Allochromatium vinosum DSM 180: one gene and its partner. The protein of the gene in region 1 interacts with the protein of each later gene in a pairwise test. Links are inferred from orthologs where the notes say so. Each region holds a gene or a part of one and is shown in the gene's direction. Other genes may lie near its edges. The genes, in order: ALVIN_RS01500 and ALVIN_RS13320.

Region 1 (6,321 bases):
CGTAGAGATAACCGCCCAGCGCGCCGACACCGGCCCCGATCAGGGCGCCCCGACCGGCGTTGGCATTCATGGAGCCAATGAGCGCACCGCCGGCCGCGCCCATGGCCGCGCCGCTTCCCGCGCGGCTACCCGTGGTGGTGCCACAGCCGGCGAGCACCAGAGCCGCCGACAGAATGCCAATGAATGCCATCGCTTTCATGGTTGGATACCTCGTATCGTTGCGTTCGATGACGTGCCGGGTGTTCTGACCCGGCCCTCGTCGTTTTGAGTCCTGGATCACCCGCTGGGTTCAGCGGCGCTCGCAGGGATACTTGGCCGCCAGCGCGCGCACCAATCCGACGACCGGCTGCTCGGCCATCAGCTTGGCATCGTCGGACTGGCGATCGGCCCACGCAATGAAAACCTGCTTGCCGTCCTCGATGGTCGTGCCCTTGGGATAGCAGACCAGCCGCTTGAGCTTGCGGCGTGCACTGATCTCGTCGTGATACTGCACGGTCGCCTCGATGAAGGCACGACAGGCCTGATTGGCCACCACGAATCCGGGCGAGTCCTCGGTCAGGGCACAAACCTCGTAGAGATTGGCCGTGGTGTCGAAGCGGAAGGACGCCTCGTCGGTTGCGCCAGCGCCCTGGCTGGCCAGGGTCGCGGCGCACAGCAGCGCCAGAGGTAGAGCGTGTGTCTTCATCATCGATCTCTCCAGATTGTCACGCCATCGTCGGCCTGTGCAGGCCCTGTTCGCCGAGTGCCTGAGCCAACCCTTCGCTCAGGGTCGGATAACGCAACTCGACACCCAAATCCTCGCGCAGTCGGCGGCTGGACAGCCGTCGCGATTCGCTCATATAGCCCATCATGCCCTCGGACAGATGCGCGGAGGCCTCGGCCATGGTGATCAGCGGCGGGTGGGGCAGACCGGCTGCCTCGGCGATCCGGATGAAGTAATCGGTCATGGTGCTCGGCTGGCCGTCGCTGACGTTGAAGATGGCGCCATGGCGTCCCCGTTCCATGGCGGCGACACAGACCGTCACCAGATCATCGACATGGATACGGTTGCTGTAGGGCGCCTCTTCGGGACGCACCAGGGGCAGACCGCGTTTCAGACGCTCCAGCGGCAGGCGGTCAGGGCCGTAGATACCCGCGACCCGCAGCACGATCAGCTCGCCGCCGTGTTCCCGGCTCCAGCGGCGCAGACACTCCTCGGCGTCCAGGCGCCGCCGCGAACGGTCCAGCGTAGGCTGAGTCGGCCAGTCTTCGTCGACCCAGGCACCGGCGCAGTCGCCATAGACGCCCGTGGTGCTGATGTAGACTAGGCGGCGGGGATGACCGGCCTGGTCGAAGGAGGCGACCAGCCGGCGCGTATGCAGATCCTCTTGTCCCTGAGCCGGCGGCGGGGCCAGATGAAACAGGCGTGTTCCGGCCAGTGAGCCGGGCATGGGATCGGCGCCGGTCAGATCATGGCGCACGGCCGGGATGCCGGCGGCGGCCAGACGCTCCAGTCCGCTCCGGCTCCGGACCAGACCGAGCACCGAGTCGCCCCGTTCGATGTATTGGCGCGCCAGACGCTCGCCCACATAGCCACAGCCGACAATCACGATATGCTGCATGAGTTTGCTTCCACCATGAGTTTCAAGATCGAGATCTTACCCGATGGCCCGAGCTTCGAGGCCAATCCCGGCGAGACCCTGCTCCGGGCCGCGCTGCGTCAGGACGTCGAGTTGCCCAATGGCTGTCGCAGCGGCCATTGCGGCGCCTGCGCAATCACGCTCAAGAGCGGCTTCATCCATTATCCCAGTGGAGAGATCGAGGCGCTGCATGGCCGACCGGCCGGTACCTGTCTGACCTGTCAGGCGGTCGCGCACTCGGATCTGACCATCGAGGTCAAGCCGCCGCCCGTGCTGGCACTGTGACGGTGCTAGCCAGAAGACAGGCGGCTTCGGCATACTGAGTGCTGACGCCGATGGCGCGCGGTTGCGTCGCAGCAAACCGAGTCGCCTTGGCCGATTCCCTGACCGTCAACCCCCAACGACACCTTGCCTACAGGGCGCCGAATCCACCCGATGTCTGGATGCCGCGCCAACACTGGAGTCGATCGACTGATGTATCCCTTTGTGCGCGTCTTCCTCGCTGGTCTGCTCGCTCTGCTCATGAGCGCCTGTGCCACCGGCCCCGTCTCCTCGGTCTGGACCCAGCCGGGCCAAACGCCCAGACAGTACGAGCGGCTGGTAGTCTTCGGCGTGACCAACAGTCCCAAGGTACGGCGTGCCTATGAAGACAACTTCGTCAAGCAGCTCCAGGCGCTTGGCGTAACGGCCAGGGCCGGACATGAACTGGTCTCGGATCGGAATCTCGGTCGACTGACGCGGCTGACCGAGGGCTATGCAAAGGTCAAGGCCGATGGCGTCCTCATCACCCATCTGGTGTCCGATGAAGCGCCCAACCCCCGACCGGCGGCGCGGATCGGTTCGGTGCCCGATCACTACCGCCACCTGGTCGGCTATTTCAGCCAGGTCTACGAGGAAGTCTGCGCACCGGGCTACTACAGCGATCTCAAGTCGCTGCGGCTCGAAACCAATCTCTATGACGCCAAGCAGGAGCGGCTGGTCTGGTCCGGCCGCTCCCAACCGCTCGACCCCACCTCGGAGCGCACCACCATCAGTCAGGTGATCGAGGAGATCGTCGCTCAGATGCAGCGGGATGGTTTTTTGCCAAGCCGTTGAAGGCGCAAGCGTGCAGATAGCACGAAAGACTTCAGCGTCGAAACCAAAGCTCCAATACGACGTGCCGCCGCTACATCAACGGAAAGAACAAGCCAGGATCACCCGACTTTCAATGTCCGCCACACCACACGCTCAAGGCCAAGCGCAACCACAGCAAAAGCGTGCAGCTCCGCGAAGCCATAGCGCTCTTTCAGAGCAGCCCCATAGGCACGCGCCTGAGCCTCGGCCTCGTCGAGCTTCTTCGCCACGGGCGCCAGCTCGGCAAGCGCCTCGCGTGACCGTTCGCGCACCTGCTCGCCGGTCAGATTCAGTTCCTTCAGGCTCAGATACTTGAACTCCAGCAGCAGATCCAGCACCTGGAAGCGACGCTTGTCCGGGCGCACGATCAACGCCAGATCGACATATCCGCGCCCGGTCTCCAGCTCGGAGACGGCCATGTAGAGCCGATCGTCGAACAGCAGGGTCAGAAAGGCGAATTTGACCAGCAGCTCATTGGTCCAGCGATAGTCGCGGTTGGAGAGCACCCGGAAGTAACGCTGTTCGATCAACTCAGCCAGAGGCACCAGATCGCCTCGCTGCCCCAGTGCGCGCGTCGCCTCGGGCAACTCACGCGCACTCTCGGTCAACGGCAGCCAGCGTTCGCGTAGTCGCTCGACATAGAGTCCGCGCGCCACCAGATTGGGGATGCGCAGTCGACACTCATCGAAGGACGTCAGACCCGCCAGCGTCAGAATGCCGAAGAAATAGAGCAGCGAGGCCATGAACGGCTCATCCTTCACCGCCGCCAGCACATCGGCCACGCCGAAGCGCTGCACCAGTTCCGGCACCAGTACCTGATCCTCGCCGCTCAGCGCCTCGACCAGCAGTTCCTCGCCGCCGGACAACTGCGCGATATAGATCAGCTTGTTGCGGTCCATCGCCAGATTCTCATCCAGCATCCGACGCGGATACCGCCCCTGATGCGCCAGCGCCTTGAGAAAATAAAGGCTCAGGGTCGGATTGTAGAGGCTCTCAGTAGCGTCCTCGCTGAACCGATAGCCGTTATAGAAGGTACGCATGGTCGCCAGCGCATCATCCGCCGACCAGTCGCCGCCCTCCCCCGCCAGTTGCCGCAGCACGGCCGAGACCTCGGACTCAGTGAAGCCGCACAGATCATTGAACTGGGGCAACAGATAGATGTCTTCGCCGACGTTGTAGCCGCTCGTCATGTCGCTGAGCACGATCGGCGAGACGCCGGTGATGAACACTCGATCCACGCCCAGTCCACCGGCCCCCGCCTTGACCGCCTTGAACACGCTCTTGAACAGCCCTTCACCCTGCAATAGGGTCTGGTAGCGATCCTGACTGCCGGGACGATCCGCCATCATCACCTCGTTGGCGAAGTTGTCGTACTCGTCGATCAGCAGATAGAGCCGGTGCGGGGTCGCATGCACGGCACCCAGCACGGACTGGAAAGAGGCCAGCGCGTCGCCGGGATGAAGCTGGATCTCGCGGGTCCAGTGATCCTGATAGTCGGCGACGAACTGGGTGAGACAGCCGTTGAGATAGCGATGCAGGGCCGCTTCGATGTCGGCGATCTCGCCATAGGCGGGGATAAGCGAGAAGTCCCATTTGAGGACGAAATACTGATTGCGCAACGGCGTGGGATTCCGCCCCACGGCCAGCGAGCCGAACAGTGCATCGAACCGGTCGGCGCGATTGAGATCGTAATAGTGCTCCAGCATCGACAGCAGCAGGCTCTTGCCGAAGCGGCGCGGGCGCAGGAAGATCAGTTGATCCCCCATAGCTTCCAGGATCGCAAGGCGGTCGGTGCGGTCGAGGTACCAGTAACCGCCACGGATGAGTTTGCCGAAATCGCTCAGACCATAGGGAAATTGCATGATTTCACAGCCTCCTCACCTTGAAGGACGGGTTTTCGCACACTCCGGTCAGGACAACGCGATCAGTGCGCGCACGATGGATGAGTCGTCGGCGCGCTCGGCGACCCGGATAGTCTGAAAGCCCAGATTTCGTGCCGTCTGGGCGGTGCGCTCGGCGATCACCACCAGCGGCGTAGCCAGCAGAGACGCCTGTCCCTCCTGCCCCAGCAGCTCGGCCAGATTGAGCAATACCTCGTCACTGGTCGCCATCACGAAGTCGACTTCCTCGCGCCAGTGCGCCAGCAGCGGCGCGACATCGACCGCCGGCCGTGCGCGACGATAGACCTCGGCGAAGCGCACCTCGGCCCCACGCTCGCTCATGGCCTGGGCGAAGAGTCCTCGCCCGCCCACACCGCGCACGATCAGCACCCGCCGACCGCGCATGTCAGAAAGCTCCGGCATCTCCAGCAGCGCTTCGCTCTCGTAACGATCGTTCGGCACCAGATCGGGCGCACGCCCGGCAGCTTCCAGCGCGCGCGCCGTGCCGCGTCCGACCGCCGCCACCCGCTCGACACGCGGCCAGGTGCCGTCGGCGACCAACGCCTGCGCCTGCTCGACCGCGTTGGGACTGACGAAATACAGCAGATCCCAGGACTCGGCCAGGAGCGCCGTGGCTTCAGGGTCGTGGGTCGGCTCGATGGCGATGGTCGGAAAGCGGATGGCGCGCCCGCCCGCCGACTCGATCAGGCGGCACAGCGGCTCGGCCTGACCGGCGGGACGCGTCACCAGCACGCCGCGACCGGCGAGATCGGCAGGCGTGCTCATCGCTCAGTGCCCCATGAGTGCACTCAGGATGGCATCGGCGCCCTGCCCGAGCAGATCGTCGGCCACGCGCACGCCGATGGCCTCGGCCTCGGCGCGCGGACCGGACGCCTCGGCGCGCAGGATGCGCGAACCGTCGGTGGTCCCGACCAGCCCCTTGAGGATCAACCGATCGCCATCGAGCACGGCATGACCGCCGATCGGCACCTGACAGCCGCCGTTGAGCCGCGCGTTCATGGCACGCTCGGCGAGCACGCGGTCGGTGGTGTCGCGGTCGGCCAGCGGCGCGATGAGCTGATGCACGCGCTCGTCGTCGACGCGGCACTCGATGCCGATGGCGCCCTGACCGATGGCCGGCAGCGAGTCGACCGGATCGATGCAGTCACGGATGCGCGACTCGAAACCGAGCCGGATCAGTCCGGCGGCGGCGAGGATGATGGCGTCGTACTCGCCGGCATCGAGCTTGGCCAGACGGGTGTTGACGTTGCCGCGCAGCGGCTCGATGCGCAGATCGGGACGGCGGTCGGCGAGCTGGCACTGACGACGCAGGCTGGAAGTGCCGACGCAGGCGCCCTCGGGCAACTCGGCGAGATTGGCATAGGTGTTGGAGACGAAGGCGTCATAGGGATTCTCGCGCTCCATGATCACCGCCAGATGCAGCCCCTCGGGGAACTCGACCGGCACGTCCTTCATCGAGTGCACGGCGATGTCCGCCTCGCCGGCCAGCATCCCCTGCTCCAGCTCCTTGACGAACAGACCCTTGCCGCCGACCTTCGACAGGGGCGAGTCGAGCAACTGGTCGCCCTTGGTGGTCATGCCGATGATCTCGACGGTGAGACCGGGATGGAGCGCCTTGAGACGGGCGGTGACGTGCTCGGCCTGCCACATGGCCAGGGGGGACTTGCGGGTGGCGATACGAATGCTGT
Region 2 (6,254 bases), 2.7 Mb from region 1 along the record:
CAGGCGTTTGGGATCCGGATACTGGGTGCGCAGGCGTCGCGCCAACTCCAGCCCGTCCATGCCGGGAATGCCGATGTCGAGCAGTGCCACACGCGGACACTGACGCTGCGCCAGCTCCAGGGCTTGCGGACCGGAACGCGCCACATCGACCGGATAGCCCAGGATCTCCAGCAGCATCGCCAGAGCATCGACCACGTCCGGGTCGTCGTCCACCACCAGAACGCGCGGTTTCTCGCCCGCTGGCGACACGTTCGGACAGTCCGGAGGCTCGTTCAGGTTCGCCGAGCGCGCACAGGTGAAGATCGGCAGCCGCAGACAGAGTTCGGTGCCGCGTCCCAGTCCCTCGCTGCGCGCTTCCAGACAGCCGCCATGCAGGTCGGCGAGCCGGCGCGCGATGGCCAGCCCCAGCCCCAGTCCGCCGCTGTCGGCATCGCCTGCATGCGGCCCGCGCGTGAAGAGTCCGAACAGCGAATCGAGCTGTTCGGCCGTCATGCCCTGCCCGTTGTCGCGCACCTGGATCAGCACCGAGTCGCCCTCGATGCGGGAGTCGATGCGGATCTCACCGCCGGGCGGGGTGTAGTTGGCGGCATTGACCAGGATGTTGAGCAGGATCTGCGACAACCGCACCGGATCGCCCAGGACACGCCAACCGGGCGCAGGCAGCCGACAGACGAATCGGTGCCGATGCTCCTCCATGAGCGCGCGCACCCCATCGGCGGCCTGCTGGACCAGTTCGCGCACCCGCAGCTCGACCGGCTCCAGCTCGATGCGCCCCTGCACGATCCGCGAGACATCGAGCAGATCGTCGAGCAGCCGGCCCATGTGCGCGGTCTGGCGGTCGAGCACCTCGATCGCCCAGCGGATCCGGGGATCGCCATCGACACCGAGCGCGCGCAGAATCTCGACGGCATGGCGGATCGGCGCCATGGGGTTGCGCAGCTCGTGTCCGAGCACGGCCAGGAACTCGTCCTTGCGCCGGTCGGCCTCGCGCAGCGCCTGCTCGGCGGCCTTTTCGGTGCGGATGTCGCGCGTCACCGTGGCATAGTGCAGCGGACGCCCGGTGTTGGGATCGTCGATGCGCAGCGCGTCATAGAAGACGTCGATCGGCTCGCCGGTGACGAAATGGCGGAACCTGAACTCCCCGGCCCAGCGCCCGGCGGTCTCCATCGCCGGCAGGATGGACTGGCGCAGCTGCTCCAGATCCTCGGGCATGAAAAAATCCTCGATCCGGATCTCGGTGATGTCCTGTTCCGCATCGAGACCGACCAGCGAGCGCCCGGCCGGATTGATATAGAGTCCACGCCGGTCGAGTCCGGCGATACCGATGAAGTCCGACGAGGACTCGACCACGGCGGCCAGATCACGCGCCCGGGTCTCGGCTTCACGCCGGTCGGTGATATCGAAGATAGCGGCCACGGCGCGCACCGGATCGCCGTTCGCATCCCGGATGAAGGTCGCGTTCACCAGCGCCCAGACCACGGTGCCGTCCTTGCGTACATAGCGTTTCTCGGTGAAATAATCGGTGTCCAGTTGCAACACCGCACGCCGGAAGCGCCGCCGGTCGTGCCAGCGGTCCTCCGGATGGGTGAGATCCTGGAACGACATCCCGAGCAGCTCCCCGGCCTCGTAGCCGAGGATCCGGCACAGGCGCTGGTTGACCCGCAGCACGCGGCGGGTGCTCGGCTCTATGACCGCCATGCCGACCGTCGCCAGATCGAACATGAGCCGGAACTGGGTCTCGCTCTCGCGCAGTGCCTGCTCGACGCGCAGCGTCTCGGTGAGATCGAGCACGCCGACGAAGGCGCCGGCCGTCTCGCCCTGCGGGCCGAGCATGGGCGTCAGGATCAGATCGAGCCGGTGTGTGCAACCGGCCTCATCCAGGGCAAGGGTTTGGCGAACCGGCTGGCCGCTGGCCAGCACCTGACGCGCCAGCGGCATGAACTCGGCGCTGGTCGTCAGGCCCGGCAGCGGTGTCTTCGGATCAGTCGAGGTCTGGAGCCAATTCAGACAGAGTGCCGTATCCAGCACACCCAAGGCGACCGGAACCTGGATGGCACGCTCGGATGGAGCTGGCGAGGACGGAGCAAGCGAATCGGGGAGCAAGACGGGCCTGAGCAGTGAGAACGAGATCGATGGCGGGGACGATACTCGTTGCCCGAACAGGCTTCAACCTTGAAAAGGCTCTCTGCCGGATGCAGATTCAGCCCCATCGATGACATTGATTTTCAGCGAGGCGAAAACGATGACGGTAACCCTGACCGAAGCGGCGGCCCGACACGTCGCCAGCCAGCTCGAACGACGCGGGCATGGCCTGGGTCTGCGCGTCGCGACCAAAAAGAGCGGATGCAGCGGCTTCACCTATGCGGTCGACTATGCCGACGAGCTCGGCGCCGACGACCGGGTGTTCGAAAGCCACGGCGTCAAGGTCGTGGTCGACGAGACGAACCTGAGCCGGCTCGACGGACTGGAGATCGACTTCGTCAAGACCAACCTGCTCAACCAGGGTTTCGAGTTCCACAATCCCAATGCCAAGGATCACTGCGGTTGCGGTGAGTCCTTCCGGGTCTAGTCGCGCGTGGTTTCGGGCATGAATGCAGACATCGGCGAGATCGTCGAGAACTTCGAGCTGCTGGGCGACTGGGAGTCGCGCTATCACTATCTGGTCGAACTCGGTGAGCGTCTGGCGCCGATGCCGGGCGCGCACAAGACCGACGCCAACCGCGTCGTCGAGTGCATGAGTCTGGTGCATGTGGCCGCCCATCCGCATCCGGAGCACGCCGGGCGACTGGCCTACTGGGGCGACTGCGACACAGCCATCATCAAGGGCGTGGTCGCCCTGCTGGTCGGGCTGTTCTCCGACAAGGCGCCGGATGAAATCGAAGCACTCGACGTCGACGAGCTGTTCCAGGGACTGCAACTCGAAGAGCATCTGAGTCCCAACCGCCATGTCGGCGTCTATGCCATCGTCAATAAGATGAAGGCACAGGCGCGAGTGCTGGCGGTTTAGAGCCGGATCGGCAGCGTTCTGAACGGACGCCCGAGCAAGGCCAGAAGCGCATTGGCCACGGCCGGGGCCACCGCCGGCGTGGCGATGGTACTGACCCCGCCGGGCGGGGCGTCGCTGTCGATCAGGATCGACTCGATCTCGGGCATCTCGTCGAAGCGCAACAGCGGATAGTCGCCGAAGCCGGTCTGCTCGACCCGGCCATCGCTGAAGGTGATGACGCCCTTGAGGGTGGCGGTCAGCCCGAAGACGATCCCGCTCTCGATCTGCGCCCGCACGGCGTCCGGGTTGACCACCTGCCCACAGTCCAGCACGGCGACGAAACGTCGCGCGCGCACCCGCCCCTCCTCGACCGCGACCTCGGCCATCAGGGCCAGCCGGCTGCCTGTGGCCTCAACCAGCGCCAGCCCTCGTCCCTGTCCATCGGGTACGGGCGCAGCCCAGTGTTCGGCGAGTCGGTCGAGCAGCGCCAGATGAGCCGGACTCTCGGCCAGCAGATTCCGGCGCAACGCCAGTGGATCGTGCCCGCCCGCGCGCGCCAGCTCGTCGAGAAAGCACTCGGTCGCAAAGGCATTGTGCGAATGACCATCGCCGCGCCACAGCCCGATCGGGACCGGCGTGTCGGCGCGCCTGTACTCCAGACGCCGATGCGCGAACCGATAGGGCAGACTCGCCGCGCCATCGATCATGAGCGGATCGATGCCATCGCGAATGCGACCCGGATCGCGCCGCGCGAGCACCGAAGGCCCGACCACGCGATGGAACCAGGCCACGGGTTCGCCGGCCGCGTCGAGCCCACCGCGCAGCCGGTGCAGCGTCATCGGCCGGTAGTAGTCGTGCTGAAGATCGTCGGCGCGCGTCCAGATGACCTGCACCGGCTGCCCGAGCCGGTGCGAGAGTTCGACGGCGTCATGCACGAAATCCAGCTCGCGCCGCCGCCCATGCCCACCGCCGAGAAAGGTGGTGTGCACCCGGATGCGCTCGGGCGGCAACCCGGTGAGACGCTGAGCCAGTTCCTGTGTGGCCGCAGGCGACTGGGTGGGCACATGGATGTCACAGCCGTCCGGGCGCACGTCGGCAGTGCAGTTCATCGGCTCCATGCAGGCATGGGCCTGGAAGGGCACCTCGTAGACCGACTCGATCTCCAGCGCGGCCTCAGCCAGGGCGCGGCTCACGTCGCCCTCCCTGAGCGCCACGGGCGCGCGTCCGTTCAGGCCGATGTGCAGACGCGAGCGCAGGCGCTCGGTCGCCACCGCCGTATTGACCCTGGGCCGACAGTCGATCTCCAGCCGCGCGTGCCCGGCCAGCGCCGCCCAGCTGGTCTCGGCCACGACCGCGATGCCATGGCGCACCGCGAACACGTCGATCACGCCCGGTACGGCGCGCGCGGCCTGTGCATTCCAGCCGCGGATTTCGGCGCCGATGACCGGACAGCGCGCGATCGTGGCATGGAGCATCCCCGGAAGCCGCACGTCGAGTCCGAAGCGCGCCGCGCCACGGACCTTGAGCGGCGTGTCGAGCCGGCGCTGACTGGTTCCGATCAGAGTCCAGTCGGACCTGTCCTTGAGCACGACCGAGGTCGGCACCGGCAGACTCGCCGCCATGGCCGCCAGCTCGCCATAGCCGAGATGGCTCGTTCCATCGGCATGGTGGACTCGGGCCCGACGCGCGCGACATTCGGATTCGGGCACGCCCCAGGTCCGGGCGGCGGCCGCGATCATGAGCGTCCGCGCCAGGGCGCCGGCCTCGCGCAGCGTCTCCCAGCCGTCGCGGGTGGAGGTTCCACCGCCGGTCGCCTGCTCACCCAGCAGATGGTTGGTATAGACCGGATCGATCGGTGCCGGCTCGATCTGGATCTGATCGAGTCCCGCTTCCAGCTCCTCGGCCAGCAGCATGGTCAGCGAGGTCATGACCCCCTGCCCCATCTCCGCGCGCGCGAGCCTCAACTGGATACGGCCATCGGCATGCAGGCTGATCCAGGCATTGGGTTCGAACCGCCTCGGGGCCGGCGTCTCGTTCGTCTCGGCGCGCGCCGGCCAGACCCAGCCGAGCGCCAGACCACCACCGCTCAGGGCGATGATCTTGAGCAGATCGCGTCGCGTGAAACCTGCCGCCGAGCCCGAATCAGCCACCCTGGACCTCTGGCGTGGCGGCCCGGTGGATGGCGCGACGAATGCGTGCGTAACTGCCGCAGCGGCACAATACCTCGGACATGGCGGCATCGATCTGGGCGTCCGTCGGCCGTGGATACCGGGCCAGAAGCGCCGCCGCCATCATGATCTGCCCCGACTGGCAGTAACCGCACTGCGGCACCTCTTCCAGCACCCAGGCCAGTTGCAGCGGATGGCGACCATCGGGCGACAGCCCCTCGATGGTCTGGACCGAGCGTCCCTCGACGGCCGATAACGGCGTGGAGCAGGATTTCACCGGCTCGCCGTCGAGCTGCACGATACAGGCGCCGCACGCGCCCTCGCCGCAGCCGTACTTGGTGCCTGTCAGTCCGAGATGATCGCGCAACACCCACAGCAGGGGTGTGGCCGGGTCGAGCGCGAGCGCCTGCGGCTCGCCATTGAGCGTGAAATGGATCATGGGTCCGAGACCGAGCGAACGAGAGACGCGCTAGCATTACAGATTTCACGCTCGTGTGAAAGAAAGGCGCCCGATTCCAGGCCGGTATGGACAGGAGTCGAGCCCATGACGGGCTCGACCGATCAGAACTGCCGCACCTTGATGTTGAGCGTCTGGATGCGATAGGCGATCTGGCGCGGGGTCATGTTCAGGAGACGCGCGGCCTTGGCCTGGACCCAGCCGGCCTCCTCCAGCGCGGCGATGACACGCTCGCGCTCGTCGAGATCCGGGTCGTTGAAGTCGACCGCACCGCTGCCTGGCACCGTCATCGCTGTCGCCGGGCGCGACGGTTCGGGCGCGCCGGCGTTCAGGTCGATGCCGGTGAGCCGGATGACGTCGCGATCGATGACACCGTTCTCGCTCATCACCGCCGCGCGCTCCATGCAGTTCTCCAGTTCGCGCACGTTGCCCGGCCAGTCGTAGCGCATCAGCACCCGTAGCGCGCTGTCGGTGATCTCCAGTTCGCGCCCCTGCATCCGCGCCACCTTGGCGACCAGGAAGCGCGCCAGATCCGGGATGTCCTCCATGCGCTCGCGCAGGGCCGGCATGCGGATCGGCATGACGTTGAGCCGGTAGTAGAGATCCTCGCGAAACTCCCCGGCGCGCACCTCGGATTCGAGAT

Evidence for each region.
Region 2: the proteins of ALVIN_RS01500 (region 1) and ALVIN_RS13320 interact in binary tests that used the Escherichia coli proteins (3 or more experiments, as listed by UniProt). The link is inferred for Allochromatium vinosum DSM 180 from one-to-one orthologs.

The regions. Positions count from the first base shown.
Region 1 is NC_013851.1:352,862-359,182, reverse strand. The notes cover bases 470-3,260. They hold ALVIN_RS01500 (2Fe-2S iron-sulfur cluster-binding protein), read left to right. Parts: upstream 470-1,616; coding sequence 1,617-1,904; downstream 1,905-3,260. Other genes in these bases: ALVIN_RS01490 (AAA family ATPase), read right to left, coding at 2,813-3,260; ALVIN_RS01495 (hypothetical protein), read left to right, coding at 2,094-2,714; ALVIN_RS01505 (SDR family oxidoreductase), read right to left, coding at 705-1,601; ALVIN_RS01510 (Rap1a/Tai family immunity protein), read right to left, coding at 470-688. Outside these bases: ALVIN_RS01515 (glycine zipper domain-containing protein), read right to left, coding at 1-199; more of ALVIN_RS01510, read right to left, coding at 290-469; more of ALVIN_RS01490, read right to left, coding at 3,261-4,594; ALVIN_RS01485 (uroporphyrinogen-III synthase), read right to left, coding at 4,643-5,398; hemC (hydroxymethylbilane synthase), read right to left, coding at 5,402-6,321. UniProt on the Escherichia coli protein: Ferredoxin are iron-sulfur proteins that transfer electrons in a wide variety of metabolic reactions. Although the function of this ferredoxin is unknown it is probable that it has a role as a cellular electron transfer protein.
Region 2 is NC_013851.1:3,023,006-3,029,259, forward strand. What follows is about bases 1,182-3,905. They hold ALVIN_RS13320 (HesB/IscA family protein), read left to right. Parts: upstream 1,182-2,242; coding sequence 2,243-2,569; downstream 2,570-3,905. Other genes in these bases: ALVIN_RS13315 (PAS domain-containing hybrid sensor histidine kinase/response regulator), read right to left, coding at 1,182-2,103; ALVIN_RS13325 (SufE family protein), read left to right, coding at 2,588-3,007; ALVIN_RS13330 (xanthine dehydrogenase family protein molybdopterin-binding subunit), read right to left, coding at 3,004-3,905. Outside these bases: more of ALVIN_RS13315, read right to left, coding at 1-1,181; more of ALVIN_RS13330, read right to left, coding at 3,906-5,136; ALVIN_RS13335 ((2Fe-2S)-binding protein), read right to left, coding at 5,129-5,593; nif-specific transcriptional activator NifA, read right to left, coding at 5,716-6,254. UniProt on the Escherichia coli protein: Is able to transfer iron-sulfur clusters to apo-ferredoxin. Multiple cycles of [2Fe2S] cluster formation and transfer are observed, suggesting that IscA acts catalytically.